DNA from 2 places in the Clostridium pasteurianum DSM 525 genome. Region 2 is predicted to be linked to the other one. Evidence: a T-box and tRNA genes for the amino acid it is inferred to sense, from the RefSeq annotation. Region 2 holds a T-box; the other holds one or more tRNA genes.
The links. A T-box is a leader RNA that pairs with one kind of tRNA and senses whether it is charged. The one in region 2 lies ahead of proS (proline--tRNA ligase), so its partner is inferred to be a tRNA-Pro.

Region 1 (9,646 bases), 1.8 Mb from region 2:
TCTATCGTCCATGACTTTTTATTTCTATTAATTGTTCTATAAAGTTACTTAAAAGTCCGTGGAAAATCCTGGACTTTTTTATTTTTGTAAAAGTCTATACAAAAATAACGGCCACAGGTTCCTGGCTAATTTATCTAAAACAAAGGACTCTGTCTATTTTTCTTACTTTTAAATTATCATTATAAAATAATAATTATATTAAAAAAGGAGGACCATCAATTGAAAAGAGTGCTGAAATATCTGCCTAAATATTATTTGCTCATACTTATACCTTCAATAGCAATGCTTATAGGTATTGGTTTAGATATGATAAATCCATATCTTGTACAAATATTAATAGATAAGGTGGTAATATTAAAAGAATATGAAATTTTAACTAAACTGCTGATCTATATTGGTATTATATCTTTACTTAGATCTGTCCTTGGATACATAAAAGAGTATTGCTTTGACTATATGTCTACTAAAGTTACTACAGACATAAAAAAAGATTTATTTGACCACATTCAAAGTCTCTCTTTCAGTTATTTTGACAATATGAATACCGGTGAACTTATGTCAAGAATAGGTGAAGACGTAGAAAATGTATGGAAATCTTTAGGCTTTGGAATAAATTTAATAATAGAAAATATTTTATATTTTATTATTGCATCTATAATACTCTTTAGGCTAAATTGGATTTTAGCCATTATCTGTTTATCCACCATGCCTTTACTTATATATATAACCACTAAATTAAAAAAGGAGACAGATTCTCAATTTGATAAAATAAGCGATGAAATAGCTATACTAAACACTACAGCTCAGGAAAATATTGCTGGAGTAAGATTAATAAAGGCCTTTGCCAGAGAAAAATATGAAATATTAAAATTTTTGAAATTAAATAATAATAATTATAATCTAAATGTAGGATTAAATTACATACGGGGCAAGTATAATCCTCTTCAAGATTTCTTAGGAAATATATCTACATTACTAGTTGTATGCGTTGGTGGTATATTAGTTATAAAAGATAGCATGAGTATAGGTACCTTAGTGGCTTTTAACAGTTATATTTGGATGCTGATATGGCCTATAAGAATGATAGGAACTTTTACAAATGTTGTATCTCAAGGTTCAGCTTCCGCAAAGAAAATAGATAGAATATTTAAAATAACCTCACAGATAACAAGTCCTAAAAATCCAATACAGCTTAATGAAATTGTTGGAAATATAGAATTCAAAAATGTAACCTTCAAATATAACAAGGAGACTGTGTTAAAAAACATTAATTTAAAAATACCCGCAAAAAGCACTGTAGCTATAATGGGTAGTACCGGTTCTGGTAAATCCTCATTGATAAATTTAATAGGAAGATACTATGATGTTACTTCTGGAAGTGTTCTCATAGATGGAGTAAATGTAAAATCCATAAATTTAGATTTTCTAAGAAGTCAAATGGCTGTAGTTCCACAGGATATTTTTCTCTTCTCTGATACTATAGAAAATAATATAAAATTCAGTAATGTAAGTGCATCTCAAAGTGAAATTGAGAAAGCTTGTAGTGATTCCTGTGCTTTAAACTTTATAGATGAACTTGAAGATGGTTTTAATACAATTATTGGTGAAAGGGGAATAGGTCTTTCCGGAGGCCAGAAACAAAGACTTTCCATAGCTAGAGCCCTTGTTAAAAATTCAAAAATATTAATTCTAGATGATTCCACCTCAGCTTTAGATATGGATACAGAATATAATTTGTTAAAAAATCTCTATAATAGAAATAAAAAAATAACCACTTTCATAATTGCCCATAGAATATCCGCAGTAAAAAATGCAGACATCATCATATTTCTAGATAAAGGTGAAATAGTTGAAATTGGTACTCATGAAGAACTAATCAATAAAAAAGGCTATTATTATGAAATTTATTTAGAACAATTTGAATCTCTAAAAGAAGATGAGGTGATATAATGCCTAAAAATTCTATAAAACAGGATGAAAATATAAACAATATATCCAACAAAGATTTGCTAATTAGATTATTTAGCTACTTAAAGCCTTATAAACTAAGAGTATTTCTTATACTTATACTTTTAATTTACGTAATGCTATGCGGACTGTTAAATCCTTATTTAATGAAAATTGCTATTGATAAATATATTTCATCCAAAAATCTACAGGGACTTATACTGTTAGCTATCGCTATGTTTATATTAAACTTTTTATCTATGATAGCTTCAAAAACAAGCATTCAAATGCTTTCTAAGGTTACAAACAAAATTTTATTAAAAATAAGGCAGCAGCTTTATGAACATATTCAAAAACTTTCCTTTTCATTTTTCGATAACAGACCTGTAGGAAAAATTTTGGCTAGAGTAATTGGTGATGTAAATTCCCTTCAGGAATTGTTTTCAACTAGCTTAACCAGTTTTATACCAGAAATACTAACCCTTATATGTGTAACTTTCATAATGTTTTATATGAACTTTGTATTAGCTTTAATGGCCATAATAGTTATTCCCTTTTTATCAATAACTCTTTTTTCCATAGAAACAATCTCCAGAAAAAGATGGCAAAATTACAGAAGAAAAAGATCAAATCTAAATGCCTATACCCATGAAGATTTTTCTGGTATAAAAATAATACAAGGCTTTTCAGAAGAAGAAAAGACTTCAAGGAGCTTTTTAGTACTTACAAAAGATATGATGGATTCCTTTGTAAAAGCAGTTAGATTAAATGATTCCTTTTGGCCAATAGTAACTTTATCTTCCGGTGTAGGAACTATATTAGTTTTTTTCTATGGAATTTCACTTTTAAAGTCTAATAGAATAACTATTGGAACTATGGTTGCCTTTATAGCTTATATAAGCATGTTTTGGAGACCAATTATAAATATAAGTAACTTCTATAATACCCTTATCACAAATTTTGCCGCTGGTGAAAGAATATTTGAAATTCTTGATATTAAACCTGATATAACCACTATAAAAAATGACATTATGCCTAAGATAACTGGAACTGTAGAATTCAAAGATTTAACTTTCTCCTACAACAATGATGCTACTATTTTAAACAAACTTAACTTCAAAATATATCCAGGTGAAACAGTGGCCTTAGTTGGTCCTACCGGTTCTGGGAAAACTACTATAGTAAATCTTATAAGTAGATTTTATGATCCAACTAAGGGAAGCGTTTTAATTGATAACATAAACATTAAATATGTAAATTTAGAATCCCTGAGGTCTCAAATGGGAATAATGCTTCAAGATACTTTTTTATTTTCTTCTACAATAATGGAAAACATAAGATATGGTAAACTAGATGCTACTGATGAAGAGGTTATAGCAGCATCAAAATCAGCTAATGCTCATGCTTTTATTATGAACCTTGAAAATAGTTATAATACTGAGGTAAATGAAAGAGGTTCAAGACTTTCAGTTGGACAAAGGCAACTTATATCCTTTGCAAGAGCCTTGCTTGCAAATCCTAGAATATTAATTCTTGACGAAGCTACTTCTAACATAGACACTCATACAGAAAAGCTTGTGCAAAGTGGAATACAAAAATTACTTACAGGAAGAACTTCTTTTGTAATAGCCCATAGACTTTCTACTATTAGAAACGCTGATAGAATAATGGTTATAGATAAAGGCAATATAGCTGAATCTGGAACTCATAAAGAACTAATGAAACTTAAAGGATTGTATTATGATTTATTTATGTCTCAATATAAATTTCTAGATTAAAGCTTTTTAATTTTAATTTTCATGTGTAAAATCCTATAGATTTGGGAAAATATAATAGAAATAGAGAATACATAAATCTATTTTTATGATAGGAGTTGATTAGCATGAGGAATTTTATTATTTCAGCCGGCATGGATTTAGTATTAATACTTATATCTTATTTTTTATTTAGAAGTATTATCAGTGGACCTACTCGCCATAAATTTTATGAAAAATTTATGAGTTCTTTTGCAAAGTTTGTTATCTATATATTTATAGCTTCAATTTTAATTACTGGCATAACTGCCCTAATTGTCTATAGAACCAGATATATAGCATATATTAACATTATTGCTCCAGCCATAGTTTCTGTACTTATAGGATTCATTATTTCTGTTGTACCTACAAGAGGTGCTGGTGATAATAAACATAAAATTTAGATAGTACTTTTATTCTCCACTTTATATGATAGAGAACTGAATAATAAAAGCTGTGCCACAATATATTAGGACACAGCTTTTACTCATCTCAATATTAAAAAATAAATTTAGATCAATAAATTATTAAAATGAATTCTAAAGTAACCGGAATTTATAAAATATAGAGATTTCTATATTTTATAAATCTATCTTTTTCTCAATAATATAAGAAGTTAATATAAAAAATACTATAAATATAATGACTTGAAATATAACATCTACTGTATTAAGAGGTACACCATTTATTATTAATGAAGCAAGGTCACTATCCATATTACTGCTGTTAATAGCATTTGTCCCCTGTAAAAAACCAAATATCTTTACATAAAAAGTCTGATGAAATACTTTGTCTATAATTTTATAACTTATAAGTCCTTGTAGTGTAGTTATTATAGCAAAAATTATAAATGCAGCAAACTTTCCCATTCTCTTTTTAGCTATTGCAAGTCTAGTGACAGATATAGAGAAATAAATTGTCATTAATAAAGCAATAAAGCTTGTTAAAAATAAAATCGCTATATTTAACCATTTAATTTTAATTCCCACCATATCCAATGACATTTGTAAGTTTGGTATATCATAAAGAAAATGCTCCAGCTATACACATAGCTATAACATAGAAAATCGAAGAAATTATAAGCTTGGAACCTAGTATAGAATATCCCCTCTGCGGTAAAGTATAAGTTAAATATCCTTTATCATCATATAAGTCCTGTCCAAATAAATTTATACACCATACTAATAAAGTAACTCCAATGGCCACTCCTATAAAAATTGAGAGCATTACAAGAAGTTCTGGTTCCCAGTTGTTCATTCTGCTGATAAGCCCTAGATTAAGAAGTATTATAAGTAAAATCAATATCCCAAAGGATTTATATTTTCCTACAAGTTCATATTTTATAAGTTTTAACATTATTTAAATACCTCCCTGTATAGTTCATCTATAGATTTACCCTTTTCAATTCTAAGTTCCTCCGCGTTTCCCTGTAATACAATTTTACCTTCTGAAATGAAAGCGACATCATCAAATAATCTCTCAATATCATTTACAAGATGAGTTGTTACAATCATAGAGGAATCTTCTCTGCAGTTGTCAAGTATTGCATTAAGTATCTTTTCTCTTGCCGTAGGATCCACTCCGCCTAAAGGTTCATCCAAAATATATAATTTTGCTTTTCTAGCAAGAGTAAGAGAAAGATTTAATTTTTCCAGCATACCCTTAGAAAGTGTTGTTACTTTATCATTTTCATCTAAGTCCATGAATATTAAAAGTTCTTTACATTTATTCTCATCAAAATCCTTAAACATATCCTTATAAAATTTTACTGCGTGTTTAATTTTCATCCATTTATATAGAAAATTAACATCAGGTAAATATGCAACTACTGATTTTGTATATACTCCCGGATTTTGTCCATCAATTTTTATTTCCCCGGAAGTATGCCTTAAAATTCCTGCTGCAATTTTTATAAAGGTAGTCTTTCCACTGCCGTTGGGCCCCAAAAGACCTACTATTCTTCCAAGAGGTATTTCTAAATTAAAATTATTTAGACCTCTTTTTCTAAAATAAGATTTCGTAAGATCTGATGCTTTAAGTATAGGTTCCATTTTAGCACTTCCCTTCTAATTTTTTACTTAAAATATCAATTATTTCTTCAGGAGTATAACCAAGCTTTGACATACTCTTGATAAAAGTATCTATAAACTCACTAGCCATTTCACTTTTTAGCATTTTTATTTTTTCCTCATCTTCTGTAATATATCTTCCAAGTCCTCTTTGACTATGTGCTACATTCTCTCTTTCAAGTTCTTGATAAGCTCTTTGAACTGTATTAGGATTTACTTTCATTTGTTCAGCCAACTCTCTAACAGATGGAAGTTTTTCTCCTTTTTTTAATTCTTCGGTAATAATTCTCTCTTTTATATAGTTCATTATCTGTATATATATTGGAATATTCTCATCAAATTTCATTTTACCACCTCCAGTTAATTACTGTTATACTTACATAATACACTCAATATAATCATTTGTAAATACTTATTTTATTGGAAATAGGAGAAAATGACGAAATAATGGCATCAAACTGCTAAATGGATATTTTGCTCATTAACAAGTGAAAGCTTTTTACTTGGCTTCGCCTCGGTTAAAAGCGAAAGCATTCACGTAGTGAATAGTAAAGGAGGCTTTTTCTCCGCTATGCTACGAAAAAAGCTTTAGAACTAATAAATTAACATCTTTAAATGGGAATATATGTTTTCGAACCGGTTAGGTGGTTAGGATAACTAACTTCAGTGATAAAATTTTTCAAAATATAACTACACAATTCATTAATTCCGTTGACCTGCCAGCAGGGCCATGTTATTAATAAATCTAATATAACTTGATCTTGTTCTATCTCTAAGTTTAAATTAATTAATGAGTAAGCTGAAACTGTTATCTCACACTTTATAGAAGCTTGGGAGTATTACGGATGTTAGTCATCGGATAGAAACAACTATCTAAATGTTACTACTGAAAATCAATAAAAGTCATTATATTAATGTAATATTATTGCTAATCTACCGGGCTAACCGCCCAAAAATCTTTAATGAACCAAATTCCCATATAAAGTTTGCATCTCTTAATTCTAAATTTTTCTATAGTGTAACGGAAGAAAAATATCCTTTACCTTTGACTTTAGTCAAATCTATCACTTTCAACAAGCGCAGCGTCGTTGAAGCTTTCACCTTTCACGAAGTGGAATCTTTAACTTTTTCACCGCGTAGCCTGGTGAAAAGCTTTCACTTGATAGTGAGTAAAAATCACCATTTAACCAATGAACTAACTTCATAGTTTGTTTCATCTTTCTCCACTATTACTAATTTAAAATTTGCATTAAATTTTTCTTGCTTTTTTATTAGTCTTTGTATATAATAATACATGTTGCCGGGGTGTGGCGCAGATGGGAGCGCGCGTGGTTTGGGACCATGAGGTCGCAGGTTCAATCCCTGTCACCCCGACCAAAGTATTTTAAAGTAGTCTATTTCAAATGAATGGACTACTTTTTTTATTTCATATTATATTTATAAAAATAATGTGTGCTAGCTATCGCTAACTCGTTTAAGAGTTCTGGGAGACGAATGTATTTTGTCGTATAGAAGTTTCTACAAGCAGCAATTCCAAAAGCGCAGCTTATATATGTTTTGCCAGCACCAGAAGCACCTAAGATGACTATATTATGTTTCTCTTGGATATAATTACAGGTAGATAGCTTTGTAATCAATGCTTTGTCAAGTTTCCTATCTGCATGATATTCTATATTTTCGATACATGCATCATTAAAGCTAAATTCAGATTTTCGAATAAGTTTGTTTAGCTTATTATTCTTCCTTCTAGACCATTCTGTATCGATTATAAGCCCAAAACGTTCTTCAAAGGATAGGTCTTTGAAGGAGGAATCAAGTAACTGATTGCGATAGGATTCTGCCATAGCAGTAAGTCTTAATTCATTAAGCTTTGAAACAGTAGATTCATTTATCATTGTGAATTCCTCCCATAGTAATCTGCATCTCTAGTAAATCCAAAATCCTCAGATTCTTTATTTCCATGTATGAGGTCTAAAACCCCCGACTTTAGTTGGGCAGCTTTAGCAAATCCGTAGGATATAGATAAATAACAATACTTTGGTATAATAAAATAGGGTGGTATAGTTGGTATATTATAACAAAGGAAGCCATACAGTGCATAAAATAGAATATCATATAGTATGGGTAACAAAATATAGATATGAGATGTTAAATAAAAGTATGAAAATAAGATTAATAGAATTAATAAAGCAGAGATGTGACGCAAGAAATATAAAAATATTAAAAGGATGTATTGTATAAACTATAACTGTGCCAAATAATAATTAAAAATCTGTCCACTAGTATTTTCCAAACCTTTTATACAAACAATATTTAGGTAATAATATTTTGTATAAGAGGAAGTGCAGAGGGTGATAGATTTGAATCAAAAACAGGATATTATATTAAAACATATTAGAGAAGGTAAATCTCAAAGACAAATAAGTAAAGAAACAGGAATATGTAGAGAGACCATAAGAAAATATGTTAGAGACTACGAAAATAAGCTTATTGAAGTAAATGATGACTTAGGTGAAATAGACAAAATTAATATTATTAATGATATAACATCTAAACCTAAATATATTTCATCTCCAAGAGTTAAAAAGGCTTTAACCGATGAGGTTATAGAAAGGCTTAAACAATTTTTAAGAGAGAATGAACAGAAACGATTAAGTGGATTATCTAAACAGCAGAAGAAAAAAATTGATATGTATGAGGTTTTGCTTGAAGAAGGCTATAATATCAGCTATCCATCTGTGGTAAATGCTGTAAACAGCATAGAAAGGAAAAAACGCGAAGCGTATATACGTCAGGAATACTCTCCAGGAGATATAGTAGAATTTGATTTTGGAGTAGTGAAATTACAAATGAATGATGGCACTATAAAGGAATTTCAATTGGCAGTATTTACGGCAGCTTACAGCAATTATAGATGGGCTAGATTATTTCCAAAACAGAATACAGGATGCTTTTTAGAAGCCCATGCTTCATTCTTTAAACATATTAAAGGTAACCACAGAACAGTTGTTTATGATAATACTAGAGTTGCCGTAGGTAAGTTTGTAGGGCATACAGAAAAAGAACCAACAGATGCTCTTCTAAAGCTGTCGCTATATTATAAATTCAGATTTAGATTTTGCAATGCTTACAGTGGTAATGAAAAAGGGCATGTAGAGAGAAGTGTAGAATTTATACGAAGGAAAGCATTTTCAAGAGAGCATACATTTATATCATTAAATGAAGCTAACGCTTATCTTGATGAAGTGCTAAATAAATTAAATTCAAGAACCTTATCTAATTCAAATAAGTCACCGTTTCAACTATTAGATGATGAACGAGAGTACTTATTACCGGATATGCCTCTATATGAAACAGCTTCTATTTCAGATCTAAGAGTAAATAAATATTCAACGATTATGGTAGATTCCTGTTATTACTCTGTACCAGATGATTATGTAGGCACAATGGTACGATGTAAGATATATACCACTAAAATTTTAGTTTTTTATAATGAAAAAGAAATAGCTACACATGATAAAGTTTATGGTATGAACTTGTGGCATATAGATATTATGCATTATTCTAAAACGCTTTTTAGAAAGCCAAAAGCACTTATTAATAGCACAGCCTTTAATCAAATGGATAATGTGCTAAAAGAAATTTACTCTAAATATTTTAACAGTAATGACCGAGATTTTGTGAAACTTATTGAATTAGTTGGTAACTATGGTCTTGTAACTATTAATAATGCCATCAAAAATCTACAGGAAGTATGCCCAACTAATATAAGTATTGATAAAATTGAATTTATCTGTTCTAGAAAGGATGATCCTAAAATTATATATCTGGAAGATC
Region 2 (9,646 bases):
GGTTAAGTTATATAGAGATAAGGGAAATTGTGTTATTACGGTAGAAGATAGTGGTATAGGAATTTCAAAAGAAAGTCTATCCAAAATATTTAATCCTTTCTATAGAGTGAATAAAAAGATTTGTAGAGAGCGTGGAAACAGTGGTCTTGGATTAGCCATAGTTAAAGCTATAGTGGATAAATATGATGGCAATATAAATATAGAAAGTGAAATTAATAAGGGAACAAAAGTTAAGATAAAAATTCCTCTGTTTTTACAAGTTGGCAATAACTTAGTTAAGTGATGGATATAATTATTGGTTATTCTTTAACTAATGAATTTTGATTATAACGTAATGAATGGAGGATTAACAATGAAGCGAAAGGCTAAAAATATATTAATAATTATAGGTATTCCAGTATTTATTATAGTAGGATGCCTAGGACTAGACAAACTTATTACTGCACATGGACAAAGTATCTCTCAAAAACCTGAGGTGGTATGGAATGATAGCTCAGCGTTATCTTTGACAGATGATAAACCTTTAGAAATAGTTAGTAAGAAAACTTATGGCAATGTACAAGGTTTTTCTGAAAACTTTGGTTTTATAAATTCTAATGAAGCTATTGTGGGAATTGGTATGGATAGAGATAAGTTTTATAAGAAATATACTAAAGCTTTAAGTAAAATGACAGATAAGGAAAGTAATGAAGCTATGGATGACTTTCAAGGAAGTGTTTACAAACTTAATCTAACAACCTTTGAAAAATACCCTTTAAACATAGAAACTAAAAATGTAACAGAAGCTGTAGTATCTAATATTAATAAATTAAGATATGCTAAAGATAATAAATACAACTTATATGATATAAATGCCAATAAGAATATAGAATATGATAATTTTAAAGAAGATTGGAAAACTTCATGGAGTAGCAATTGGTCCGAAGATGGAAATTATTTAATTAGACAACAAAATAGTAATATAAATTTATATGATATTAAAAACAATAAAAATAAAGAAATAAAGATAGATAAAAAATATGTTAATATGGGTTCGTTACAAAACTTTTATAGTAGAGATGGAAAGGATATATATTTTATAGGAGAGCAGTATAAAGATAATGATTTAAATAATAGAAGGCAGGGTATATTCAAAGTAAATAGTGAAACTGAGAAAATAGATGAAGTGTTGCTTTTCCCATATGTTAATATTAGTGCAGGTAATTCCATTGAATTACCTCTTATAGGAACAATTAGAAAAGGTAATTTGATTATGAATGGACTATCTTTTGATATTTATGGTATTTTAGATAATGGTAAAAAAATAATATTTGATGGCATATTAAATAATAGCGAGGGTCTGTATGTTTATGATGTAGATACAAGAAAATTTTATAATTTAATAAATCATGTTAACTCAAAAGAAAGTAAATATGCGTTACCATTTTGGATATCACCAGATAAATCTAAGATTATATATAAGAATATAGTAATTAAAAATAATAAGGATCAATGGAATCTATATGCTGCCAAAATCAATGGAAATAATCTTACAGATAGAAAATTACTAGCTGAAAATATAAATACTTTAGGAAACATATATAATGAAGTACAATGGAGTCCAGATAGTAAAAGTATATTATATTTCACTGGAAAAAATCAAACCACTAAAAATGAATTTACTTTCATGGATAAAAATGAAGTAAATATAGTAACCTTTAAATAAACTTTATTATCACTATTGACAAAGTAAATTTTATATTCTATTATTTGAGGTAGTTCAATACTATGATTAAATACAAAGAAGAGGAATAGTAGAAATATAAGTTCTTTAAAAGAGAGGGAATGCTAGCTGAAAAATTCCTTAAGGAGCCCCTTTGAACCTGCCTCTGAGTTCTGCACTGAAATAAGGTATATGAATTTCAACATTCCTTAAAGTAGGCTGTAGCGGTTAAATTCCGTTAAAGATAAGAGTGAGTAGTGTTAATTAATTTATTAATTAGGGTGGTACCGCCGATATAGTCTCGGTCCCTTTGGGGATTTGGGACTTTTTTATTTTTATTGATAATTTTATTAGAAATATTACATAATAATTTATAATTAGGAGGAGAAAACTTTATGTCAAAGAAAAACAATAATAAAAGAGTTGAGCAAATCACTTCTATGGATGAGGATTTTGCACAGTGGTATACAGATATCGTTAAAAAAGCAGAACTTGTAGACTATTCCAGTGTTAAGGGATGTGTTATCCTCAGGCCTTATGCTTATGCCATTTGGGAAAATATACAGAAATATTTAGATGGAAAGTTTAAAGAAAAAGGCCATGAAAATGTATATATGCCACTTCTTATTCCAGAAAGTCTTCTTCAAAAGGAAAAAGACCATGTAGAGGGATTTGCACCAGAAGTAGCTTGGGTTACAAAGGGTGGAAATGATGAGCTTACAGAAAAATTATGTGTTCGTCCAACTTCAGAAACATTGTTCTGTGAGCACTATGCTAAGATAGTTCAATCCTATAAAGATCTGCCAAAGTTATATAATCAGTGGTGTTCTGTAGTAAGATGGGAAAAGACTACGAGACCTTTCCTAAGGACTACAGAATTTTTATGGCAGGAGGGCCATACCATACATGCTACAAAGGAAGAGGCAGAGGCAGAAACCATACAAATGCTTAATATCTATGCGGATTTCTGTGAAAATATGCTTGCTATACCAGTAGTTAAGGGAAGAAAAACTGAAAAGGAAAAGTTTGCAGGAGCAGAAGCTACCTATACTATTGAATCCTTGATGCATGATGGTAAGGCACTTCAGTCAGGAACTTCCCATTTCTTTGGTCAAAATTTTGCAAAGGCCTTTGGAATACAGTTCGCAGATAAGAATGAAAAGCTTGAGTATGTAAATCAGACCTCCTGGGGTATGACTACACGTATAATTGGAGCAATTATCATGGTACATGGGGATGATGAAGGGTTAAAAATGCCTCCAAGAATAGCACCAACTCAAGTTGTAATAGTGCCAATAGCACAGCATAAGGAAGGTGTTATTGAGAAGGCAACTGAATTAAAGGATAGAATAGCTAAGGTAGCCAGAGTTAAAATGGATATAAGTGATAAGACACCAGGATGGAAATTCAGTGAATATGAAATGAAGGGTATTCCAGTAAGACTGGAAGTTGGACCTAAGGATATGGAGAAAAATCAGGTGGTACTAGTAAGACGTGATACTAGAGAAAAAATATTTGTACCAATGGATGAACTTGAAACAAAGATACCAGAACTTTTAGAAGATATACACAAATCAATGCTGGAAGCAGCTACAAAGGCAAGGGAAGAAAAAACCAACATAGCAACTACTATGGAAGAGTTCAATGATATAGTTGAAAATAAAACTGGTTTTGTTAAAGCTATGTGGTGTGGTGATAAAGACTGCGAAGATAAGATAAAGGAAGATACAGGAGCTACTTCAAGGTGTATTCCTTTTGAGCAGGAAGAACTTTCAGATACTTGTGTATGCTGTGGTAAAAAGGCAAAACACATGGTGTATTGGGGAAGAGCATATTAATTAGTATTTTATTAAGTGAGATTTTTAAATCTCACTTAATTTAGTATATAGAAAAATTGAAGCAAGTTCTTAATTCAGGTGGGGATTCTTTTACCCTTAGAACTGCAAATGCATGGCTTACTTGGCGTTGAACTCCTACTTGAAAAAGGGGGAGACTTACGCCAAGTTAGTCAGGTTAAATTTATATTTTTACCTAATCACATAAATAATTATATGTTAAAATATAAAAGAATAGATGATAGATAGGTATGTTGTTTATCAAATAAAAAGAAAAGGGGGAAAAGTACTGCTGGAATTATGGTAGTACTTATAAAGATTATGGATGAAAATACTATATGGTTAATGGAACAAAGAATTAATAGAACTATTGAAAAATTAGAAAAAAATAATATGGAAGGGTACTATGCTAAAGATGAAAAAGAAGCTTTGGATATACTTAAAAGCCTTATAAATAAGGGTGAAAGTGTGGCTGTTGGAGGTTCAGAGACACTTTTTCAAATTGGGGCTATTGATTTTTTAAGAAATGGAGACTTTAATTTTTTAGACAGATATGCAGAAGGATTAACTCGTAAAGAAGTATTAGATATATTTAAAAAGAGTCTTTTAACAGATACTTACATTGTAAGCAGTAATGCTATAACCGAAAATGGAGAACTTTATAATGTAGACGGTAACGGCAATAGGGTAGCAGCAATGCTTTATGGACCAGATAAAGTTATTATAATTGTGGGTAAAAATAAAATAGTTAAAGATGTAGATGAAGCAATTCAGAGGAATAGAGAGTATGCAGCTCCAGCTAATGCAAAGAGATTAAATAGAAAAACTCCCTGTGCAAAGGTTGGATATTGTATGGATTGCAGCAGCGAAGAGAGAATTTGCAATGAATATACATTGATAAAAAGACAAGGTGCTAAAGGAAGAATAAAAGTAATAATTGTAGGAAAAGAATTAGGGTATTAGTTATGAAGGATATTGTTACTTATTCCCTTAATGCAGACCAAATAAATTCTGATAATTATTACAAAGATATAGCTGAATTTGCAGAGGAAGTTATATTAAATGGAAGATCAATCATAGATTCCATAATAATAGATCTAAAGAATTATATTAGTTTAAAAGATATGGAAACTCTAAGAAGTGATGAAGAATACCTACTGGAAATTTTAACATTAGGTACTCTTTGGAAGTTATATAGTGATGATGCAGCTGAATTGTCTGAATTACCTAAAAATATAATGAAAAAACTTGTAGACTTTAGGAAACATGGAGGAAAAGTTAAAGGTGGAGCGGATTTCATAAGAGGAATACTTGCTACTGTATTTTTGTTTCCAAATAATAATTACAAATCAAACATAAAACCATCTCTAAAGACTTTTGAAAAGTTTTTAAAGTGGTTATCCGCTTCAGGAGAATTTGAAGAGGAAGTACAGAGATTTGATATTTTAAAAAAATATTTCTTTGCTTTGTCTGAAGAAAAATTGGAACAGACTTTTTTTAATATAAATTCTTATGCATTATGGTTTAATATAAGAAGTGAAAATTTAATTGGAAAGTACACAGTAAATGTAGAAACATTTCTTAAGGATGAATATCCTAAGCATAAATTCAAAGAAGATGTTATTCTATGTGGAAGACAAAGGATAGAATATCATCTAAATATGACAGGTGCAGAAATAATGAACAGATCTTTTAGAACAGATTTTTTGAAAACTAAGATAAAAAAACTACTTCTACCTGTATGTATGAGATATAATAACGAAAAAAATTGTAAAGCACAATATACAGAGGATGGATATACTTGTAAAGATTGTATTGAAAATTGTAAAGTTAATAAGCTTTCTAAGATGGGGAAAAAATATGGATTTGAAGTATTGATAATCCCCCACGGTTCTTCAGTATTTAAGGAAAAAAAGATTTCTTATGGTGAGATAGGAATTGTTGGAGTTGCCTGTGTTCTTAATTTAATGAGTGGTGGATGGAAGGCAAGAAGGTTTAATCTAGTTCCTCAATGTGTAATTTTAGATTATTGTGGTTGCAAAAAGCATTGGAGTAATAAGGGAATTGTAACAGATATCAATATAAATCAATTGAAGCAAGTTCTTAATTCAGGTGGGGATTCTTTTACCTCATCTGAATTTTAGAACTGCGAATGCATGGCTTACTTGGCGTTGAACTCCCACTTGAAGAAAAAAGTAGAGAACCCAAATTTTAATTTGGTGTGAATCACTTTCACAGAGTGCGTTGGAGACTTACGCCAAGTTAGTCAGGTTAAAAAAGATAATGAATATTAATATGAGTTTATAGTTTCTCAAATGAGTATTTTGAGAAACATTTTTTTGTCGGATTATTAATTATTAATTAATAATTTTTATTGATAATTTTAAATAAATACAGTATAATTAAAAACATTACCATATAAATTACATATATTGTATGTGACCGTATGTATCATAAGATTTTTTACATATGCTTGTAGAATTTCAAAGAATAAAATTATATAATATGGAAGGAGCGATTTTATGAGTGTGAAAAAGAAAATAATAATTACTTTTTCAGTAATACTGTTATTATTTTCATCAATAATAGCTTTAGTTGTTTATAGTAAGATTAATACTATTATTTATAACAATTATACTAAAGATATTAAATCAAGTGCAGAACTTGGATATTCCTATTTAGATTCGAAGTACACAGGAGATTGGTACATAAAAGATAACAAACTATATAAGGGAAATACCTTAATAAATGATAATTTTAATGTATTAGACGGCATAAAAAATACTACAGGTTTTTATGTTACTATATTTATGAATGATACTAGAATTTCTACAAATGTTTTAGATAGTAATGGAAAGAGAGCTACAGGTACAAGAGCAGCAGATGAAGTTATTGATAAAGTTTTAAATGATGGTCAAGAGTATATTGGAGAGGCAAAAGTTGTTGGACAAGACTCTATAACTTATTATAAACCAATAGTTGATGCAAAGGGTAAAATAATAGGTATGTGGTTTATGGGTTCTAATAAAACTACAGCTAATAATGAAATAATTTCAATAATGATTTTTGTTACTAGTATTATAATGATCATGCTTATAATAGGCATAGGGGTTTCTTATCTATTTGGCGATACAATAGTCAAAGCTATCAATGCAGTGAAAGAAAATTTGACTAATATGTCAAAAGGAGATTTTAGTAAGGAAATATCTAAAAAATATCTTATATTAAAGGATGAAATTGGGGACATGGCCAGGGCCTCTTTAAAATTGACCCAGGATATGAGAGGAATAATTGAGATTATAACTAAAGAATCTGCTAGTATAGATAGAGTTTTAAATTTATCACAAAATAGTATTAAAAATTTAAATGAGAGTATAGAAGATGTTTCTGCAACTACACAGCAATTGTCAGCAGGAATGCAGCAGACCGCTGCATCTATGGAAGAAATGAATGCAACTTCACAGGAAATAGAAAGCTCTGTAGCACTTGTAGCACAGAAGTCTAAAGAAGGCCATGAATCAGCAAAGGAAATAAATAAAAAATCCAGTGAATTAAGTACTGTATTCAGTGAATCTGCTAAAAATACTAATGATGTGTACTCTGCCAATGAAAATAAATTAAAGATTGCCATTGAAAGGTCAAAATCTATTGAAAAAATTAAGGAATTATCAGAAGCTATACTTTCAATTTCTGATCAAACAAATCTGTTAGCTCTAAATGCGGCTATAGAGGCAGCAAGAGTAGGGGAATCTGGAAAAGGTTTTGCGGTGGTAGCAGAAGAAATAAGACATCTGGCGGAAAATTCAAAAACTACAGTTATTGAAATACAAAAAGTTACAACTACAGTATTGGATTGTGTTGATAATTTGGTAAACAGTTCTAAGGAATTATTAGAGTTTGTGGATAATCAAATTGTAAATGATTATAAAATGTTCGTTGATAGTGGAGAGAAGTATAGTGCTGATTCAGATCATATAGATAATATTATAACAGAAGTAAGCAATTCAACAGAGGCTTTATATATGTCCATAGAAAATGTATCAAAAGCTATAAATCAAGTAACTATAGCAACTAATGAGGGGGCAGAGGGTATTACTAATATTGCTGAAAAGTCAATTAAAGTATCTGAAAATGCAGATACAGTGGAAAAATTTATGGATAATGCCAAAGAAAGTTCAGATAAGCTAAAGAAGTATGTATCTCAGTTTAAAATTGCATAGAACTTAATAAAAGTTTGTATTAACACATAAAGATATAAAAAGTAGTTATAGAAAAAAGGTCGTATACTATTGGTTTTAATATACGGCCTTTTTATTTTACATTAAAATATTTTAATGTAAAATTATCAATTATTTAACCTCTGTAACTTCGTTATAGTTCACTTTAAAATTTTCACCCTTTTTCATTGCAATATGGCCAGAAGCATATTCTTTACCATCTACAGTAAGTCTTACTTCATTTACATTGAAATAATCACCCAAAGTGTTTACAACACTAGTTAGTATTCCACTTTCCATAGAACTTCCAGCATTCATTTTAGTAATAAATTCCTTTGAAAAATCTACGTATACAACTTTTTCAGAATCATTCAAATATAGTTTGTTTATTTTAGTGTTATTGCTCATTAAAGGCTTAGCATCAGTTATTGAAGTTTTTCTAAAATTAGTTTGAAAGATATTTTTTATATCATCATTAGTTTTCAAATTTACTGTACTTTTTTTAGACATAATTGCTACATCTGTATCTGTCATCTTTGGATAATAAAATTTTATAGTTTGGGTTACAGCGGAATCATTAATAATACCTTTTAAAGATGTAGTAACTGTAGAACCTTCAGAAGTAAATACAGTTTTTACAAGACCAGTATTAAGTGCATAATAGTCTTTAGTAGTAGAGTTATTTCCAGAGGTAGTAACTTCTAAAGCTTTATATTTACCAGAAGGAGTATCTACAGAGGCATCAGTACTTGTTATGGATCTTTTTCTTCCATCAGGGAGAGACCAGCTAGTACCTTTTTGTAAAGGTTCTTTTAGAAGAATTTCCTTAGTATTACTTTGTAAAGAAGTTAGATCATCTCTATAATAGAATTCACCTCTGGAATATACTAGTGTAAGCTGTCCATTTTCATATTGAAGAACTTGTCCTAGAGTAGTTCCGGCATTTATGTTTCTAAGCTGAATTTTGTTGCTTTTTATAAAATCTACATAAACTTCTTTAGAGGCAAATTCATTTCCAGTTCCTTCATAACTTAATCTTAAATCTTTCTTAAAAGGATAATAGTTTTTTATAGTATATTTATTTGAGATATTATTACTAGCATTATTATCAGATGTTGTGATATTATTTGTATTCACTTTATTTTCACTGCTGTTTTTAGTAGTATTATTTATATTTGAGTTATTAGTATTATTAGCTGCTTTACTGCAACTGGTTAATAAGATTACTGAAACAATGAAAAAAGTGCAAAATTTAAAAGCAGTTTTATATACTTTCATCTAAATCCCCTCCAATTTACATTTTGTTGTAGTTTTATTATAACATAATATAAATGTATAGGAAAATTAATAAAATATAGTCATTTTATTTTAAATGGGGCATAATTAATCTTAGAATATTCTCTATAAGTTCTAACTGGATCTCATCACATTTACCAAGTAAATCTATTAAATTTTTATTACATATTTTTTTAGAATTATTGCTATTTGTAATGTAATCATTAAGATTTTCTTTAAAAAGACCATTAGTGTTATCCATAGTTTTACCAAATAACAGATAGTCTGTGGATATATGTAAAGTTCTTGATATATTTGCTAAAGCATTAATACTCATTTGTCTTTCACCACGTTCAAGTTGTCCAATATAAAGGGGAGAAAGATCTACTAATTCTGCAAACTTTTCTCTTGTTATTTTAAGTTTTTCTCGTTCTATACGTAATCTATATCCAATTTTTTCAGCATTTATATAGTTTGATTTGTTATTCAATTTAGATCACTCCTTAAAATAACTTTATACATAAATATTAGTTATATAAACGGGCTGATAGTAATGAAAAAATATTTGCTAATAGCATATATTTGTTGTAAAATTGTATATATAAAGTTTTATTTTG

Region 1: it has a tRNA-Pro gene. The T-box ahead of proS (proline--tRNA ligase) is inferred to sense a tRNA for this amino acid. The anticodon was not compared.

The regions. Positions count from the first base shown of each region.
Region 1 covers NZ_CP009268.1:4,016,766-4,026,411, forward strand. The annotation lists gene CLPA_RS18290 (ABC transporter ATP-binding protein) at 220-1,950, shown strand; gene CLPA_RS18295 (ABC transporter ATP-binding protein) at 1,950-3,725, shown strand; gene CLPA_RS18300 (hypothetical protein) at 3,830-4,144, shown strand; gene CLPA_RS18305 (hypothetical protein) at 4,322-4,744, opposite strand; gene CLPA_RS18310 (hypothetical protein) at 4,761-5,096, opposite strand; gene CLPA_RS18315 (ABC transporter ATP-binding protein) at 5,096-5,791, opposite strand; gene CLPA_RS18320 (GntR family transcriptional regulator) at 5,793-6,155, opposite strand; tRNA gene CLPA_RS18325 (tRNA-Pro) at 7,111-7,186, shown strand; gene CLPA_RS18330 (ATP-binding protein) at 7,231-7,704, opposite strand; gene CLPA_RS18335 (transposase) at 7,904-8,050, shown strand; gene istA (IS21 family transposase) at 8,161-9,646, shown strand, end outside.
Region 2 covers NZ_CP009268.1:1,482,099-1,491,744, forward strand. The annotation lists gene CLPA_RS06755 (sensor histidine kinase) at 1-283, shown strand, start outside; gene CLPA_RS06760 (TolB family protein) at 353-1,705, shown strand; T-box leader at 1,772-2,015, shown strand; gene proS (proline--tRNA ligase) at 2,098-3,540, shown strand; gene CLPA_RS06770 (lactate utilization protein) at 3,859-4,500, shown strand; gene CLPA_RS06775 (DUF116 domain-containing protein) at 4,503-5,681, shown strand; gene CLPA_RS06780 (methyl-accepting chemotaxis protein) at 6,060-7,757, shown strand; gene CLPA_RS06785 (GerMN domain-containing protein) at 7,887-9,032, opposite strand; gene CLPA_RS06790 (helix-turn-helix domain-containing protein) at 9,118-9,519, opposite strand.